4 regions of the Shewanella sp. 2_MG-2023 genome follow, and region 1 is predicted to be linked to each of the others. Evidence: predicted binding sites of a transcription regulator. Region 1 holds the regulator's gene; each other region holds the start of a gene.
What was found. Region 1 encodes sigma-54, which starts transcription at its own class of promoters, with help from an activator protein. Its sites were predicted from a motif close to GTTGGCACGNNNNTNGNNT; they were not measured.

Region 2: a site for sigma-54 is predicted at 1,899-1,917, ahead of Q4600_RS14800 (flagellar assembly protein T N-terminal domain-containing protein). Genes of this name have one in related genera too.
Region 3: a site for sigma-54 is predicted at 2,358-2,376, ahead of flhA (flagellar biosynthesis protein FlhA). Genes of this name have one in related genera too.
Region 4: a site for sigma-54 is predicted at 2,205-2,223, ahead of Q4600_RS08615 (P-II family nitrogen regulator). Genes of this name have one in related genera too.

The regions. Positions count from the first base shown of each region.
Region 1 is NZ_JAUOSO010000023.1:55,213-59,786, reverse strand. It holds gene rapZ (RNase adapter RapZ) at 1-419, opposite strand, end outside; gene ptsN (PTS IIA-like nitrogen regulatory protein PtsN) at 416-859, opposite strand; gene hpf (ribosome hibernation promoting factor) at 862-1,149, opposite strand; gene Q4600_RS19090 (RNA polymerase factor sigma-54) at 1,174-2,658, opposite strand; gene lptB (LPS export ABC transporter ATP-binding protein) at 2,840-3,571, opposite strand; partial or broken gene lptA (lipopolysaccharide transport periplasmic protein LptA) at 3,844-4,374, opposite strand; gene lptC (LPS export ABC transporter periplasmic protein LptC) at 4,361-4,574, opposite strand, start outside.
Region 2 is NZ_JAUOSO010000014.1:106,507-111,080, forward strand. It holds gene Q4600_RS14785 (flagella synthesis protein FlgN) at 1-350, shown strand, start outside; gene Q4600_RS14790 (LPP20 family lipoprotein) at 454-912, opposite strand; gene Q4600_RS14795 (FlgO family outer membrane protein) at 909-1,619, opposite strand; gene Q4600_RS14800 (flagellar assembly protein T N-terminal domain-containing protein) at 2,004-3,185, shown strand; gene Q4600_RS14805 (6-hydroxymethylpterin diphosphokinase MptE-like protein) at 3,278-4,574, shown strand, end outside.
Region 3 is NZ_JAUOSO010000014.1:66,390-70,963, forward strand. It holds gene flhF (flagellar biosynthesis protein FlhF) at 1-180, opposite strand, end outside; gene flhA (flagellar biosynthesis protein FlhA) at 211-2,310, opposite strand; gene flhB (flagellar biosynthesis protein FlhB) at 2,427-3,557, opposite strand; gene fliR (flagellar biosynthetic protein FliR) at 3,565-4,371, opposite strand; gene fliQ (flagellar biosynthesis protein FliQ) at 4,376-4,574, opposite strand, start outside.
Region 4 is NZ_JAUOSO010000007.1:76-4,649, reverse strand. It holds gene Q4600_RS08625 (response regulator transcription factor) at 1-241, opposite strand, end outside; gene Q4600_RS08620 (polymer-forming cytoskeletal protein) at 471-1,790, shown strand; gene Q4600_RS08615 (P-II family nitrogen regulator) at 2,270-2,608, shown strand; gene Q4600_RS08610 (ammonium transporter) at 2,619-3,869, shown strand; gene Q4600_RS08605 (hypothetical protein) at 3,968-4,348, shown strand.

The sequences.
Region 1 (4,574 bases):
GTTAGCTGTGAAGTATCAATGTAGTGATCGACCATTTTAGCGATAGGCTCGAGTAAACGGCCTTCTAATTGAATCGCTTCTTGCAGTGAAATTTGGTTTTTTGACAGAGGGTGTAAACGGCGGGTTTCACTGTAGCGCTTTAACAGCACTTTATCATTAGAATTTAAAAATAAACTAATGATGGTCGTATCGTCAGAAAGCAAGGCTATCTGCTCTTCTAGCACTTTGCCTTGCTCTTCAATATTACGAACGTCGACGCTAATCGCGACAAGGTCGTTATTGCCTTTGAGCTGTTCAAGTAAACTACCAATAAGTGGTAAAGGTAGGTTATCAACACAGTAATAACCTAAATCTTCTAATACCCTTAGTGCTACTGATTTACCTGAGCCTGATCGTCCTGATACGATGACAAGTTTCATGCAGTTATAACCTGATAAAGTTCTGTAGCGTCATGACTCTTTCGAAGTCGCTTAAGGATTAATTTATCGCTCAGTTTTTCAGCCATACTCGACAGCGTACTTAAATGCTGTTGGCATTGATCAGAAGGAACTAACAGCGCAAATAATATATCCACGGGTTTCTTGTCGATAGCATCAAACTCAATGCCTTCTTCACACTTGATCAAAATTGCTATCGGTTCTTCGATATCAGTTAATCGACCATGAGGAATCGCAATGCCATTTCCTATACCTGTACTACCCATTTTTTCACGTGCTATTAAACTTTCAAAAATAGCCTGTGAAGATAGGGTTGGGTACTGGGCAGCCATTAAATCGCTGATAAGTTCCAGTACTTTTTTCTTACTGCCCGGCGTGGCGCAGGTAGTGCACGCCGGCTGCAGAATGGTGCGAAGTTCCATCGTTAGTGTTTAATTAACTTCTCTTTGTGTTTAATTACCTGACGATCTAATTTGTCGATCAGGGCGTCAATTGCAACATACATATCAGCGTTCTGTGATACCGCAAAAACTTCACCTCCTTTGAGGTGTAATTTTGCCTCTGCAATTTGTTGCAGCTTTTGAACATTGAGCACAACGTGAACATTATTGATCTGTTCGAAGTGTCGTTCAAGCTTTGAAAACTTAGTTTGTACATACTCACGTAAAGATTGAGTAATTTCCACATGGTGCCCAGTCAGGTTAATTTGCATAGATCATCCTCCAATAACAAAGGCTTATAGGCTTTTGCGTTGGTTTGAGGGAGGGATGAGCATTGCTTCACGATATTTGGCGATCGTACGCCGAGCAACATTGATCCCTTGTTCTGCCAATAGCGTCGCCATTTTACTATCGCTAAGTGGCTTTTGCTGGTTTTCCGCTGCAACAAGCTTCTTTATAAAGGCACGAATTGCAGTAGAAGAACACTCTCCGCCATCATCAGTACTCACATGGCTTGAGAAGAAATATTTTAGTTCAAAAAGTCCCCTAGGGGTGTGCATATACTTTTGTGTCGTGACACGCGAAATGGTTGATTCATGCATTTCAACGGCTTCAGCAATGTCATTAAGTACCATTGGCTTCATTGCTTCTTCGCCAAACTCAAAAAAGCCTTGTTGAAATTGCACAATACAATTAGCCACTTTTAATAAGGTTTCATTGCGGCTTTCAATACTTTTGATAAACCATTTCGCTTCTTGCAAATGACCACGGATAAATTGGCTGTCTGATTGGTTTGCTGAGCCTTTTGCCATTGCTGCATATTGCTGATTCACACCAATTTTTGGCATGTTATCTGGATTTAACTCAACGACCCAACGGCCACTCTTTTTAAACACTGTCACATCAGGAATGACATATTCATCTTTAATAGGAGTGATCTGTAACCCTGGACGTGGGTTAAGCGTTTGAATAAATTGAATCGCTTCGCGTAAATCATCTTCTTTAAGCTTGGTTTTACGCATTAATAATCTAAAGTCGCGGCCTGCAATTAAGTCTAGGTGTTCTGCAATCAGTAGCTTAACGTTATCGATACAAGGTATTTCATTAGGGTATTGGCCAAGCTGAATCATCAAGCATTCGCTTAAATCTCTTGCTGCAACGCCTACAGGATCAAAATGCTGTACTCGTTTGAGTACAGCTTCAACTTCATCGAGTTCAATATCTTCTAGGCCTAAAGCTTGCAATATGTCTTCAGTTGTTTGGGTTAAGTAACCACGTTCATCAACGGCATCGATAATCGCTGTAGCAATTACCAGATCGTTTTCAGAAAAAGGGGTGAGATTTTTTTGCCACTCTAAATGCTCATATAAGCCTTCTGTGGTTTCACCCTGAAAAGGCATATCGTCATCACGAGCCACTGCGCCAGAACCTGAACTTGGGGATGCTGTGTAAACTTCATCCCATGTGGTATCCATTGGTAATTCGTCAGGCATGGATTCTTTGGTCAACGATTCAGTGGTGTCTACGGTTGAGGTGTCTTTTTCAACAGTCACTTGGCTGTTATCACTAAAATCAGTATCGGTTTGCTGGGCGTTTTCTTTTACAGGTTCTTTTGCTTTAGCAAACTCATCTTCGAGCTCAAGGAGTGGATTTGAGTCAAGTGCTTGTTGAATTTCTTGCTGTAGCTCCAATGAGGAAAGTTGCAATAAGCGAATGGCTTGTTGCAACTGTGGGGTCATAGTCAGGTGTTGACCCATTTTAAGTTGGAGTGAGGCTTTCATTTACCGCTTATCCCTAATTGAGTTTCATCATCGCGACTAACAATTGTGTGGGTCTAGCACCTTTTTAAACTGCTTCTAGGCTTAAGCTTAACCTTGGCTTAAGTTCAGTCTAGAACATTGCACTAAAAAGTGGGACTGATACTGGTCGCGACATGCCATATTGTGCACTAAAGAATGCTAACTATAGCTTGAATTGCTCACCTAAGTATACTGACCTGACTTGCTGATTGTCTAAGATTTCAGCAGGCGTGCCTTCTGCAATTAAATCACCGTGGCTAACAATATACGCGCGCTCACATACATCAAGCGTTTCACGAACATTATGGTCGGTAATGAGTACTCCAAGTCCACGATTTTTTAATTGTTGAATAATTTTCTTGATATCTATCACAGAGATAGGATCGACACCGGCAAAAGGCTCATCTAGCAGAATGAACTTAGGATTTGCCGCTAATGCGCGTGCGATTTCAACACGTCGACGTTCACCACCCGATAATGCCATACCTTGGCTATCGCGAATGTGAGTAATATTAAACTCTTCTAATAAGTGCTCTAACTCTTCGATGCGCTGCTCAGTCGTTAAACTTTTGCGGGTTTGCAACACCGCCATAATATTATCGTGTACGGTTAACTTGCGAAAAATGCTGGCTTCTTGCGGTAAATAACCAATGCCTTTGCGTGCACGCAGGTGCATTGGATCTGCCGTGAGATCATCTGAATCAATTAATATGCGGCCTTTATCACTTTTAACTAAGCCAACGACCATATAAAAGGTGGTGGTTTTACCTGCACCATTTGGCCCTAATAGCCCAACAATTTGACCTGTTTTAACGGTAAGACTGACATTTTTGACCACTTGGCGACTTTTGTAGCTTTTAGCCAAGTTTTCAGCTGTTAAGGTAATTTGGGTCATTATTGAGTTTGCTCTAGCGCTGGTGTTTCAGGTAATGCATCTGAAGCTGGTTGCTCATCAATTGATGCAGGTTTAGCTATTGCAGGTGTTTCAGATTCAGTTGCTGCTGCCGAATCTAAACCATTTTCAGTGTTTTCGATAACGGCATCAGATTGATTTTCAATTAACTTCTCAACTGTTTCTTCAGGTGCTTGCTCTGTGACTTCTTCTGTTGAAACAGGCTCAGATGAGGCGCTATCTGGTTGCTCTGAAGTGTCTTTCGATTCATTTAAATCAGGATAGTTTTCAGGCTGGAAAATTGTGATGACTCGGTCTTTTCCGTCGCCAGTACTTTCAGCGATCAATTGCTGTTTTTCAATATTATAACTGATGAGGTTACCGGTAACTTGGCTACCTGCTTGATCAAGTTTAGCGTTACCTTTTAAGGTTAAAATACTGCTGGCTAGCTCATATCTGATTTCATTGGCACTGGCTGTACCAATACGACCATCATCTAACTCTTGCGAGAATGTAGCCGGATTACCGGTGGCAACCATGGTTTTTTGACCGCCAGACTCTTCACTAAATGCGCGCAATTCATCTGCATTAATGTTAATCGTGCCTTGGGTGACGTTAACAGGGCCAAAGAAAATAACTTGGTTATTTTTAATGTCTGCTTTTTGGCTCACAGCTGCGACTTTTAGCTCTTGTTGTAGATCGCCTTCTTTAGCGTTAACGCCAGTCATTCCAATTAGGCTTATTCCAACTAGGCTCAACTTTACAAAATGTTGTAGTGAGACAGTAAGGTTATTACTTTGCTTCATACGTTCCTTCTACTTGACTTAAAAGCTCTAATTCTTCGGCATTTAAATCAGCGTAAAGGCCTAAGCCTTGTATATTAAAATCTTGACCTGTGACATATATTTGTCTGTCAGACGTCATGATCATAGTGTTCAAATCGAGAGCCAACATAGTGGTTGTCAAAGATTGTACTGGTTCATTGATGTTTATTGCATCAATAATA
Region 2 (4,574 bases), on a different contig from region 1:
AGCAAGCGTTAACAGATCAAGATGCAGATACCCTTTTAGCTTTAGCCCGCGAGAAAGTAACCTGTCTCAATAATCTGCAGCAGAATGATCAGAAGCTCGCTAACCATCCTGATAAAGAATTACTTAGCACTGACACTGTATTGATTCAGAAAGTGGAAGAAGCCAAGGTAATATTAGAAGAGTGTAAAGACATTAATAATCAAAATGCCAGCTTGATTGAACTGAATATTGCGAGTCTAAATCGCTTTTCTCAAGCGATGCAAATGAGTCGAAACGCTACCAGCCTCACTTATAATGACAAAGGGCGAACGTCGACCATTTCATCATTAGGCTCTAATCTAAAAGCCTAATGTAAGCGTCAATTTCTGCACCCATGAATAAAACCATAAAAAAGCCGCTGTCATCAGCGGCTTTCTTGTATTTATTTGTAATAGCTCAATCAACATTTAAACACTAAAAATAAGTGACTTCTTTGATTTTTCTTGGTCGATTGTCTTGTTGATATAAGTTCCACACTTGAGCAAAATCTAACTCTAATTCAGTAACATACATATCACCAGCGGGATAGCTTTTAATCACCTTAGCCCCCTTAATCATGCCAGAAACCTGAGTCGACACGGTTTCACTATTTAATAACCACTCGCTCATTTGGCTATGAGCATCCACTTGTTGACCATATACCTGCTCTGCTAACTCACGATACGCCGCAATTTTTGACGCTTGCATCGCCATTAACACTTTATGAGATTGCTCTTTTGCTGGCTGCGTCGCGAGAGGGGCATAACCTATCGCGGTTAATTTTGGAAACTGCTCAGGCGCCTCTGTTTCCCACTGAACATATTTATCATTACTTGAGCAACCGACTAACGATAATGCTGCGACAGACATCATTGCCATTAAAAGCTTTTTCATAATTTCTCTCCTAGCACAGCCACTTTTCCATCCCCAGATTGCTCATTACGATAGAGCAAACCATTTTCTGAGGTAACTTTATTAGAGGGTGATAAGTAACCCGGTAAACTGTCTGTATGAACAAAAGTTTGTACAGCAGAAACCACTCGATTATTGGTTACATTAACAATCCTGGCATTCAACACGACTCCTTGTGTTGTTGTAGCCATTGTCGACACAACAACATGGGACACGGGTAAATCAGACGGCAATAGCTTCCAATCGCGACTGAGAATAAACTCACCTTGTTCTGTTGCTCTTATGGCATTAGCCACATTCATATCAACTAAATTAAATTCATGAGCATGAAATGCTGCAACAAAACCTTGTTGTAGCTGCAAACCTAGAGCGTCAGTTTGACTAAAAGCATCTATTTTTACAGGTGTCGTCACCAATAAAGGTTGATCTGAACGCAGGCTATCATTTTGTAATACCAGTTCATTGACGATTTTTTCTGCAAGGGTGTTCACTTGAGACTTTGGGGCTAAACCGACCTTCTCTATATCGTAGCTTAATGCTTTTGGCGTCTGAGCTTCTGGTTCGGACATAAACCATGAGTTAGTGTCAGTAGGCTGCCCAGTATAGGTTAACTCATCGCCACTCTTTGACGTCTCACTTGCGCAAGCTGCCATTAATAAAGCGATGGGTAATAAAATAAATTGACGCATAGCCTTTATATCCTTAACTCAATTCATGCACTGTCATTGGCGTTATCTAGAGAAGTATGGTTTTAAACCCAGTGAACAAACCTTACTCATTCAATGGGTATCAAGTGGCCTAACTTTATTAATAACCATATTCGTCATCACACTCATAACAATGTTAATAGCCACACTCTCTGAAACCCTATCGGCACTTAAGTTAAAAACTTTATCATTTAACCGCTATTAATTAGCCATGATGAGCCTTTTCTAAATGTTCACACTTATCAAAGCCACAGATACACAAAGGGCACAATTATTGCTTTGCTATAAAGACTCATAAAAATGGTGTCTAAAAGTCATTAAGTTGGCACTGATATCTTCATTATTTTGTAAAAAGTGAAACTGAACATGCCGAATTTAAACATTAAATTATTATTTTTTTCAGTGCTTGTACTGCAATTGGCTAGTATCAGTCACGTCGCTTTTGCACAAAGAATCGAAGTATCAGGTCAAGCGAGCATAGTCGATGGCAATATTGATAAAGCCCGTGAAGCTGCAATAAATCAAGCATTAAACTATGCCAGCTTAAAAGCTGGAGTGAACTTCAATAGTCGTCAAACCATTAATCAAGGCAACTTGACTCAAAATGCATTTCAAGTACAACGCATGGGTGAGGCTAAAAATATTGAAGTGGTATCAGAAATAATCACCTCAACTGATATTACTGTCTCATTAAGGCTAAATCTCGAATCACAGAAGGTCGTTCAGCAATGTCACAGCCAGCAACTTAAAGCGGCACTGATGATTCCACAAGCTACCATGCGAGATCGCTCCCAATTGCGCTATGGTCAATTAGCCAATTTTGAACAAGCCCTGTCACAACAATATGGCACAGTGATTAATAGCATGTCAGAGTTTAGTTTTGCGCATATGCACGCCGAAGAAAAACTAGACCATAAAAATCAATTGATAAACTTTAGAGGCAACAGGATCCCAAGTTGGCTGGGTGAAATTACTGATAGCCAATATATTTTACAGCCTGAGATTTTAGATATTTCCACAGAGCCAAATCAGAGCTCAATGTTCGGCCTGTGGAGTGATTACCCTCAACGACAAATTAATTTACGCTTTACATTATTTCACGGCATTAGCGGCGAAAAAGTATGGAGTAAAGACTACGCCGCTACAGCAGAATGGGCATTTGATAAAGATGAAACCGTCTCTCCAACAACAAAGCGCTTTTGGAGTTCGACTTACGGACAATCAATGAACCAATTATTTCAACAAAGCACGCAAGATATTGATAACCTCCTAAACTGTCGTCCATTATTAGGACAAATCGTCGCTAAGCAAGGAAACAGAATTATCATCAATCTAGGCCGAAAAAATAACGTTAAAATGGGTGATAACTTTCAAATTGTCTTGCAGCAAAATATCCCAGACAGAGTCAACTTAATGCGTGCAGTCGCAACGAAAAATCGCGCCACAGTTACCATTGAGCAAGTATCAGAAGAAAGCGCAACTGCGGTGCTAGAAGGGATAGGAAGTACAGGCAATATTCAAGTACAAGATATTGTGATTAAAATTTAATATAAACTTTACTGAAGTAAAACCCTGATATATAGATTAAATTATTAAAAATTTATTTGCGATTTGCTACTAAAAGAAAAGGCTTACAAACAATGGAAAGATCTAGCTCAGTATTTAATAATCAATTTTCAATTAGTCAATTTGGCGAATATTACTTACCGAGTGTTAATCGTAATACCTTTGAGAAAGTAGATTCGACAACTGCGTTTAAACAAAAATTTAAACAAGATATTTTTGCTAAAGACACCCTACATATTGTTCTGGGCTTAGATTCTGGATTATTGGTAAATTACATTCTGGAAGCGCCAAAAACTGATGGCAGTAAATACATTTTTGTTGAACTACCAGAAGTGATGAACATGCTCAACATTGAGATACCTACAGAGCAACAGGATTACCTAAAAGTCATCAGTTTTGATGAGTTAACACACCATATTGAATCTGCAGAAGACGACTTATACTTTATTAAAGACCAGATTGCTGTGACTCTTTCACTAGCAGCTTCATCAGGCGTGATAGAGGAGTATTCAACGCTATACAGCCAAGCTTATCGAACCATAAATCAACACTCTATTTCACATAAAACCAACTTTAACCAAAAGTCTTTTTTTGAACAGCAGATGTTTAACGTGGTTGAAAACCAGTTACCTGCATCATTATTAAAAAATAAGTTTCTTGGTAAAACCGCCATTGTCATTGGTGGTGGCCCGTCACTGGATCTACACCTAGAGTGGATAAAAGAAAACTATCAACAACTCTTTATCTTTACCGTTTCAAGATTTGCAGCAAAACTCTCCCAAGCTGGTATTCCCGCACATATTATTGTTTCAGTTGATCCCCAAGATACGAGCTTTGAAGTGAATCGTGACATGATGAAATTAGCAGGAGAAAGCCTGTTCATCAATTCACATCATGTCAATCATAGAATTCTTGCTCAATGGCAAGGTAAATCATTGTTCTTGGGAGATCAGTTACCTTGGATTGAAACAGATAATATTCTGACCATCGGACCAACAGTCACAAACAGTGCCATCAGAATCGCTATAGAAATGGGGTTTGAACAAGTATTATTAACCGGCGTTGATTTTTGTCATTCTCCAACTGGGGTTACTCATGCTAAAGGTAGCCTTGAAGCCAGTGCAGGCAGTAAAAACAGTAAAATCCACGAGTGGGTTGAAACCTATTCAGGGCAAATAGCTGAGACACCGATTCAATTACTATACGCAGCTCAAGGGCTTGAAGAAGAAGCTTCGCAATTTCCTAATGTTAAAATTATTAACCTCTCAGAACACGCTGCCAAAATAAAAGGCGTTGCTTATAAAAACTTCAACGATATTAATATTGTATCTGCACAATGTTCTCCTGCTCAATTATTGGCAATGATACCGT
Region 3 (4,574 bases), on a different contig from region 1:
AGGTACAGGTGAATTTACAGCAACGTCCGCTTTAGGCTCATCGTAGTCAACTGCCGCAACGATTTCTATTCCACCCGTTACTTTTTTATTCGACATAATAACGGCATCAGATCCCAAGGTTTCTTTCACTTGAGCTAATGCTGAACGCATGTCTTTGGCAAAAAATCGTTTAATTTTCACTACGCACCTCTTTCAAACAGAAAGTCATCGCTATTGCCCTACCGCAGATACTATGCGTATTTGCTTTTCATCAGGTATTTCTTGGTAAGAAATAACCCGTAAATTCGGGATAGTATATTTAACAAATCGTGACAGCGTTGACCTTAGCATACCTGATGTCAATAAAATGGCTGGTTGTCCAACCATTTCTTGCTTCTGAGAAGCGTCTAATAATGACTTCTGCATGCGTTCTGCAAGGCCTGGTTCGATATTTGGCCCTTCACCGCCTGTCGCCTGCATAGACTTGTGCAACATCTGTTCCAACTCTGGTGCCAATGTAATGACAGGTATCTCTAATTCAGGCCCAGATATTTCTTGAACAATCATTCTCTTCAATGCAATACGCACTGCAGCGGTTAATACTTCTGTATCATTACTCTTTGTACCGTATTCTAACAGGGTTTGCACAATTGTGCGTAAATCACGGATAGAAACACCTTCATTTAGAAGGTTTTGCATCACTTTAACCACAGAACCCAATGGCATAATATCTGGAATAAAGCCATCAACTAACTTAGGCGAGTTTTTACCTAACATATCCATTAACTGCTGTACTTCTTCATAACCCAGTAATTTAGCCGCATTGTTAGTCAATAGTTGGCTGATATGGGTCGCGACAACTGTTGCCGTGTCTACCACGGTATAACCTAAGGTTTGAGCATGTTCGCGCTGCTCTGGCGCTATCCACACAGCTTCTAATCCAAATGCAGGATCTGTTGTTTCAATGCCATCAAGCTTGCCATACACTTGCCCAGGATTGATCGCGAGTTCACAGTCATGGCGAACTTCAGCCTCTCCAACCACTACTCCCATTAACGAAATACGATAACAGTTAGGTGATAAATCAAGGTTGTCGCGAATATGCACCGCTGGTACTAAGAAACCTAATTCTTGTGATAATTTCTTACGTACACCTTTAATACGACCTAAAAGCTCACCACCTTGACCTTTATCCACTAACGGAATAAGGCGGTAACCTACTTCAAGCCCGATAGTATCGACATGTTGAACGTCTTCCCAGCTGAGTTCTTTAGGCTCTGCATCCTTAATTTCTGCTGGGCTTTTAACCGCTTGCTCAAGCGCTGCGGTTTTGTTGTCATTATTTCGCTTATAAATCATATATGCAGCAAAGGCTGTAATAAAAGCGAACGTTAAGAATGCAAAATGAGGCATTCCAGGCACGATACCCATGACAAACAATACGCCTGATGCAATCGCCATTGACTTATGGCTGACAAACATCTGGCTTATCATCATGCCGCCCATATCACCCGATTCATTTTGACGGGTCACCATCAATGCTGCAGCGATTGATAACAGTAGCCCAGGGATTTGAGCGACTAAGCCGTCACCAATGGTCAATAAAGTGTAGATTTCAACAGCACTGGAAAAATCCAATCCATGTTGAACCATACCGATCACAAAACCACCGAGAATGTTAATCACCAAAATCATGATACCCGCAATGGCATCACCTTTAACAAATTTTGATGCACCATCCATCGCACCGTAAAAGTCAGCTTCTTTAGTCACTTCAGCGCGGCGTACGCGAGCTTGATCTTGCGTTAATGTGCCAGCATTTAAATCGGCATCAATTGCCATTTGTTTACCTGGCATGGCATCCAATGTAAAACGGGCGCTCACTTCAGAAATACGGCCAGCACCTTTGGTAACAACGGCAAAGTTGATGATAATAAGAATCAGGAAAACCACTAAACCTACAGCGTAGTTACCACCAATAACCACAGAGCCGAAGGCTTCAATGACTTTACCTGCGGCATCACCACCGTTATGACCTTCCAATAACACGATTCGGGTTGAGGCAACATTGAGTGCCAATCTAAGTAGCGTTGCGACTAACAGAACGCTGGGGAATGCGGCAAAATCTAATGGTCTATCAGAATAAATAGCGACAAGCAGTACAACGAGTGCTAAAGCAATGTTGAATGAAAATAAGATGTCCAACAAAAAGGCAGGCATGGGCAAAACCACCATACCGAGTGCTGCAAGCACTAATAATGGCGTACCTATACCTTTAAAAGTACTTAATCTAACTTGTTTAACTTGACCTAATGCTGCTTTTACATCCATCAGTAGGAAACCTTTATAGTAATATTCTTGACGCTGACAACAGTAAAATGCAATTACTAAGCCAAAAGAATAGTTTCAAAAGGGCCGCTGGGTTAATTGAAGGTTTTGTAAACGATTTAGTGTTTTAAATCATCAGGGATAGGTTGATTGATTGGCACGGGCTTAGGTCGCTTGCCCCTACCTTTTTGATACTGCTTGAGCTGGAATACATATGCCAAAATTTGTGCGACTGCAGTGAATAACCCTTCAGGCACTTGTTGGTCAATTTTCGTCGTATGGTATATAGCACGTGCTAAAGGTGGCGCCGACACAATAGGTACTTCGTGCTCTCTGGCAATTTCACGAATTTTAAATGCGACATCATCGATGCCTTTCGCAATTAAAAAAGGCGCAGCTGACTGACTAACATCGTATTTAACCGCTACAGCATAATGTTCAGGGTTAACCACAATAACATCTGCATTTGGTACTTCAGACATCATCCTTTTGTTGGCCATCTCGTGCTGCATTTGTCTAATTCGACCTTTTACTTCAGGTTTACCCTCAGTGTCTTTGTATTCATCTTTGACTTCTTGCTTGGTCATTTTCAATTGTTTATTGTGATTCCATATTTGAAATGGCACATCAATCACCACAATAAATAGCATTGAAGAACATAACAGAATAAACATCCATACTAACAACTCTAGTGCATGGTAAACGTTGCCAGGTAGATGATCTGTCGAGAGAGTCATTATCTCAAAGAAGTAAAAACTCAATAAAAAATAGGCTGATACAGCCACTACAGCAAATTTAGCGATGCCCTTGGTCAACTCAACTAGAGCTTGTGTACCAAACATTCGCTTAAATCCTTTAGCAGGATTCATTTTACTGCCTTTGGGCATAAAAGCTTTAACTGAGAACGTCATACCACCCAGAATGATATTACCGATAAAAGCAATTAAGGCGAGAAATGCAATAAAACTGATGAGTGGAAAAGCAAGCTCATTGCCAACCACTCCCCAAACCAGAAACATTGAGTTGGTATCAAATATTTGATCCCGCTCCATGGTCAATATTTGTGTCATGATAGTGTGCAGACTTCGGGCAAGATTAGGCCCAACGATTGCGAACCCTACAGCTGATGCTAATAAAACAGCCGCTGTACCTAACTCTTTAGAGCGTGCCACCTGTCCTTTTTCACGCGACTGTTGCAGTCGCTTGGCGGTGGGGTCCTCTGTGCGTTCTTGACCTGTATCTTCTGCCATCAGTAACCTACTGAGTTAATGAGCCGTCAATTTGACAGGTCAATTGCAAAATATCACACATCAATAATTGGCCTCGCAGCCAAACCTCATCGAAATGAGACATGATGGGCCCTAATGTAAGCCACAAAATCAATAACCCGCTTACCATTGTTACCGGGAAGCCAATGGCAAAAATATTCAGTTGAGGCGATGCGCGCGTCATCACACCAAATGATAAGTTAATCAGCAGTAATGCGACGATTGCTGAAATCGACATCGTTAACGCCGCACCAAACATATAACCACCAAACTCTGCTAATTTTCGGTAATTAGTAATGCTAAAACCCTGATTTGAAATGGGGATAGTATCGAAACTAGCCACCAGCATTTTAAACATCAACAAATGTCCATCAACGGCGAGAAAAATCAACGTAGCCAGTAATAAAAAGAAATTACCTACAACTGGTGTTTGCTGACCTGAACTAGGATCGACCATAGAGGCAAAACCTAAACTGGTTTGCATACCAATAATCTGCCCCGTTAGTACAAAGGTTTGCATCACTAAAATTGTCACAAACCCCATAGCAGTACCTATGAGTATTTGCTGCGCAGAAATGAATACAGCACTTAATGAGAACAACTCGATAGGATCAACCGGTGCTGGAAGTACAGGTGCTACGGCAACAGTAATCGCAACAGATAAAAACAAACGGACTCTTGCTGGGGTGGTATTGGCACCAAAAACGGCCATAACCATTAACATTGAAGATATTCTAAATAACGGCCAAACATATGCGGCTATTGTTCGACTGATTTCTTCAAATAAAATTTCCACAGGACTAACCTATCACCTGAGGGATCATATTCACCATAGTGTAAAAAAAATCCATCATGGTTTGCACTAGCCAATGGCCAAGAAACATCAACGAAAATAGCGTAGTTAATAATCTAGGAAGGAAACTTAATGTCTGTTCATTGATTGAAGTTGCGGCCTGAAATACAGCTACAATTAGACCTATAAATAAGCCAGGTAAAATA
Region 4 (4,574 bases), on a different contig from region 1:
ATGCAGTGCAAAAAGCAAGGTGTTTGCCTTCAGAGATAAGTTCTGCAGATAGATTTGGGATATGTTGCTTAGGATCATCAACAAAATGCAGAAGGATTTTTTTGTGCTGATCAGCTTGTTGCCAATGAAAGTCGAGAGGATCATGGCTGATAGTATTACATTTGAGTAGCTCAGTAATTTGACAGAGCTGTTTAGTCAGAGGCTCAGGAATATCGCCTAAGAATATATCCGATAAAATCATCTTACGTCCTTGTTGAATACAACCAACTATTGAAGTCCTTAACAATAGTTTGCTTATGTTAGCGAAGCGGATTATTACATATATTTTAGAAACACTGAAGTTATTAATGAATTAGCTAAATAAGCCTCGTTTTAAAGTGAATGACATGTAAATGCAATGTTATTTGTTGTTTTAATTTAGTTGGTTTACTATAAGTCGAAAATTTATAATAAAAAGGATACTGCTGGGTATGAATAACAAAGGAAACGGGGTGACTTTTATTGGTCCCGAAACTTCACTGGATGGGGAAATGACAGTAAAAGGGCCTGCTTTGATTGCTGGTCAAGTCAAAGGTGTTATTCGTTCAACAGACCAAGTTAAAATTGAAGTAGGTGGCGAAATTGACGGTGAGCTTTACTGTCAAGAATTACGAGTTTGTGGTGTGTTTAAAGGTTCTTTACACTGTAACAGTCTCGTCATCGTAAGCTCTGGTGTAGTTGAAGGTGATGTTTCAAGTCATAAAATGGAAATTTATGATGGTGGTCAATTCTTAGGTGCTAGAACTAAAGGCCCTGAGCAAGGCGTTTTACCTGAATTAGCGGCAGATGAACAACCTGTTGCTTCATATAACGCTCCATTTATCGAAGAGCCAGCATACGCCTCCCCAAAGGCTGAAGCGCCTATTGCAGAGGCGCCGATAGCACAGGCTGCAAAAGTGAGTAATGTTAACGTAATGGCTGAGCCGATTACGAATGTTGCTGTTGACGCTCCTCAAGTCAAAACTGAGATTAAACCAGAAGTTAAACCTGAACCAATTTCTGATATCAGAGACAACTTGCAAGCAGACATTCAAACGAATGAGCCTGTTTTAAAAGCAGAACCTAAAGCTGCTGCGCCGCAAGAGCAACGTACTGCTGCAACATCAGCACCAGTACAAAGCAATGATACTGAAGCTGCTTCAAAGCCAAAATCTAAACTTGAAATTAAGCCTCAGCCTAATCCTCAAGCGCAATTAGCAGCTAAAGCTGCGGCAGAAAAAGCGCAAGAGAAAAAGTCGGGTTCTACTAAGTTTGTTGTTGCTGGTGTTGTGTTAGCTGCTGCAGTAGGTGCAGTGGTTATGAAGCCTGAATTAGCAGAAGACTTAATGGCTCAATTCAATCAGCCTGCATCTCAAAATGAAGCATCTGTACCAGCAGTTAAAGATGTTGTCGTTGAAGAAGTTGTAGAAGCTGAAGACGTGTCAGAGCTTAATAATGTAGTTGATGCTGAAACCGCATTGGCTCAATTAGATGAAGCTGCACAATCTGAAGCCACGTTAGAGTTTGAAGCTGGCTTAGAAGAAGTAGCTGATGACCAGGAAGCATTATTAGCTGATTTAGGTACGAGCTTAGAGGCTGATATTGCAGCTGAAGCTGATGAAGTTATTGTGGCAGCTGAAGAAGCGACAGAAACTGATGCGGTAGATAAAACTCAAGTAGACAGCTTATTAGCTGATTTATTGGCTGAAGAACGTACAGAGTCAGTAGAGGCTGTTGATACTGTTGAAGACACTTCAACAGGTAATCTGTAACCTTTACAATCAGTCATTAGATTAACAGAATTAGATTGTTATATTTGACTGAAAAGAGTGAAATACCTAACTTAGGTATTTGATAAAAGGTCCTCAATTGAGGGCCTTTTTTTGTGCCATTGGGGCCGACTATATTTATACCGTCTCATCTTTTACCCACTTATATTTATTGCTTTATTATTCTATGGGTACTTTTATTAACACTTTTATTTGCCGCTAGTCATTCGCCTTATTCTGGCTTTTTAAACTCCCACTAAACTCGTCAATTTAACCAAGTTTAAGTAAATCCATCGCACTCAATTCTCTGCGCTAATCTTGTGCGCACTGAAATGGAGCTGCACTTTGTTGGTGCGTTTTTGTCGTTATAAATATTATTGTTTTTATCATATCCCTTTAAAAACAGAGGTTTATAAGTTTGGCCTAATGATTGAATTGTAATTGGAAACAAATATATAACAATCACACTTTTGGAGGTCGAGATGAAACTCGTCAGCGCTATCATCAAGCCATTTAAATTAGATGATGTCCGAGAAGCAATTGCTGGAATGGGCATTGAAGGAATGACTGTAACTGAAGTAAAAGGTTTTGGTCGTCAAAAAGGGCACACTGAACTTTATCGTGGCGCAGAATATCAAGTTGATTTTCTTCCTAAAGTGAAATTAGAAATTGCCACTAAAGCAGAAAATTTAGAAGTATTACTTGAAGCAATTACTACAGCTGCCCATACCGGCAAGATTGGTGATGGCAAAATTTTCGTAACTGATCTTGAACAGGCAGTCCGTATCCGTACGGGTGAGCTTGATAACGAAGCACTATAAGGGGGCTGAAATGGAAGAGTTAGCAGCGTTAGGAACGACAGTCACTGAGTTACGTTTCGCATTAGATACGTTTTACTTTCTAATCTCAGGTGCATTAGTTATGTGGATGGCAGCAGGTTTTGCCATGCTTGAAGCAGGTTTAGTTCGCTCAAAAAATACCACAGAAATTTTAACTAAAAACGTATGTTTATATTCAATTGCGTGTGTGATGTACCTGTTAGTCGGTTACAACATCATGTATGTCGATAATGTTGAAGCGGGTTGGTTGCCATCATTTGGTTCGCTAATTGGTTCACAAGCAGATGGTGCTGACCATGCGCTTGAGTCTGACTTCTTTTTCCAAGTGGTATTCGTAGCAACAGCTATGTCAATTGTCTCTGGCGCAGTTGCTGAACGTATGAAGCTTTGGTCTTTCCTACTTTTCTCTGTGGTACTGACAGCCGTTATTTACCCAATTGAAGGTTACTGGACTTGGGGTGGCGGTTTCTTATCTGCTGCAGGTTTCGTTGACTTCGCTGGTAGTGGTATTGTTCATATGGCGGGTGCAGCTGCAGCTATTGCCGGTGTATTACTACTAGGAGCGCGTAAAGGTAAATACGGTGCAAACGGTTCAGTAAACCCAATTCCTGGTTCGAACTTGCCAATGGCAACCTTAGGTATGTTTATTCTATGGATGGGCTGGTTTGGATTTAATGGTGGTTCTCAGTTATTGGTTTCTGATGCAGAAAATGCTTCAGCAGTCGCTAAAATCTTCGTTAACACTAACTCAGCAGCAGCATTTGGCGCAGTGTCAGCGTTAATTGTTTGTAAGATTGTTTGGGGTAAAGCAGATTTAACCATGATATTAAATGGTGCATTAGCAGGTCTTGTTGCTATTACTGCTGACCCATTATCACCATCATTATTGATGGCAGCTGTTACAGGTATTGTCGCTGGTGGTGTTGTTATCTTCTCGATTGTTGGTTTTGACCGTATCAAAATTGATGACCCAGTCGGTGCGATTTCTGTTCACGGTGTATGTGGTTTCTTAGGCTTAATGTTAGTTCCATTGTCAAATGCTGATGCAAACTTTGGTGCTCAGCTATACGGCGCAGCAGTTATCTTTGCTTGGGTATTCGCGGCTTCATTCGCAGTATGGTTTGTCCTTAAAGCGACTGTAGGTATCCGTGTAACCGAAGAAGAAGAGTATAACGGTATGGATGCATCAGATTGTGGTGTAGATGCCTACCCAGAGTTTGTTTCAATTAAATCAGCTAGTTAAGTTTTGATTTAAATTGGAGTGAGGTTAGAAAAGCAGAGCTATTTAGCTCTGCTTTTTTTGTTATACTGAAAATAAGATAAGCCTTAAAAGGTCACACTATGAACATACGAATTATGAACACGCGAATGAAGCTGGTCGTCATGATGAGTATCACTGCTATGCTATTGAGTGTGTCAGTTTCACCTGCTTATGCAGGTAAAGTCGTGGTGCGCAAAGCCTCTGAACCTTTTGATGCTTTTGCCGTTAGAGATCAAGTACAACAAGATCATCAATGGCAAGAAATGTTACGTATGCAGCAACAGATCCAAATTTTACAGGCCTTACCGGTTGGTTGTTTGCCAATTGCCGTGCCATATCGCTATTTCAGCTGCTCAGGCAATGCTTATCGTCCTTATTCTTATCAAGACCAAGAGCTATATATTCAAATTGATGAGCCAAGCTCGCAGCAAGTTCCACGAAAGCCGTCACAAAAACCTTAGCGAGCAACAAAGCTTAAGCACGAGGCTCAAAAAGCCTCTTATTATATTCTGAATAAAGCGGAATTTTTACCTCATTACATAACTGGCGAGGAGTTGGATAAACTCCGCTATTACTGACCAGAGCATCACTGACAGTGCCCTAAAAATAGCGCTAACGGTGTTAACTCATTGCATCGCTTATATCACTTGCACTGCTAACATCACATACAGTTGTGACTTGAATGGC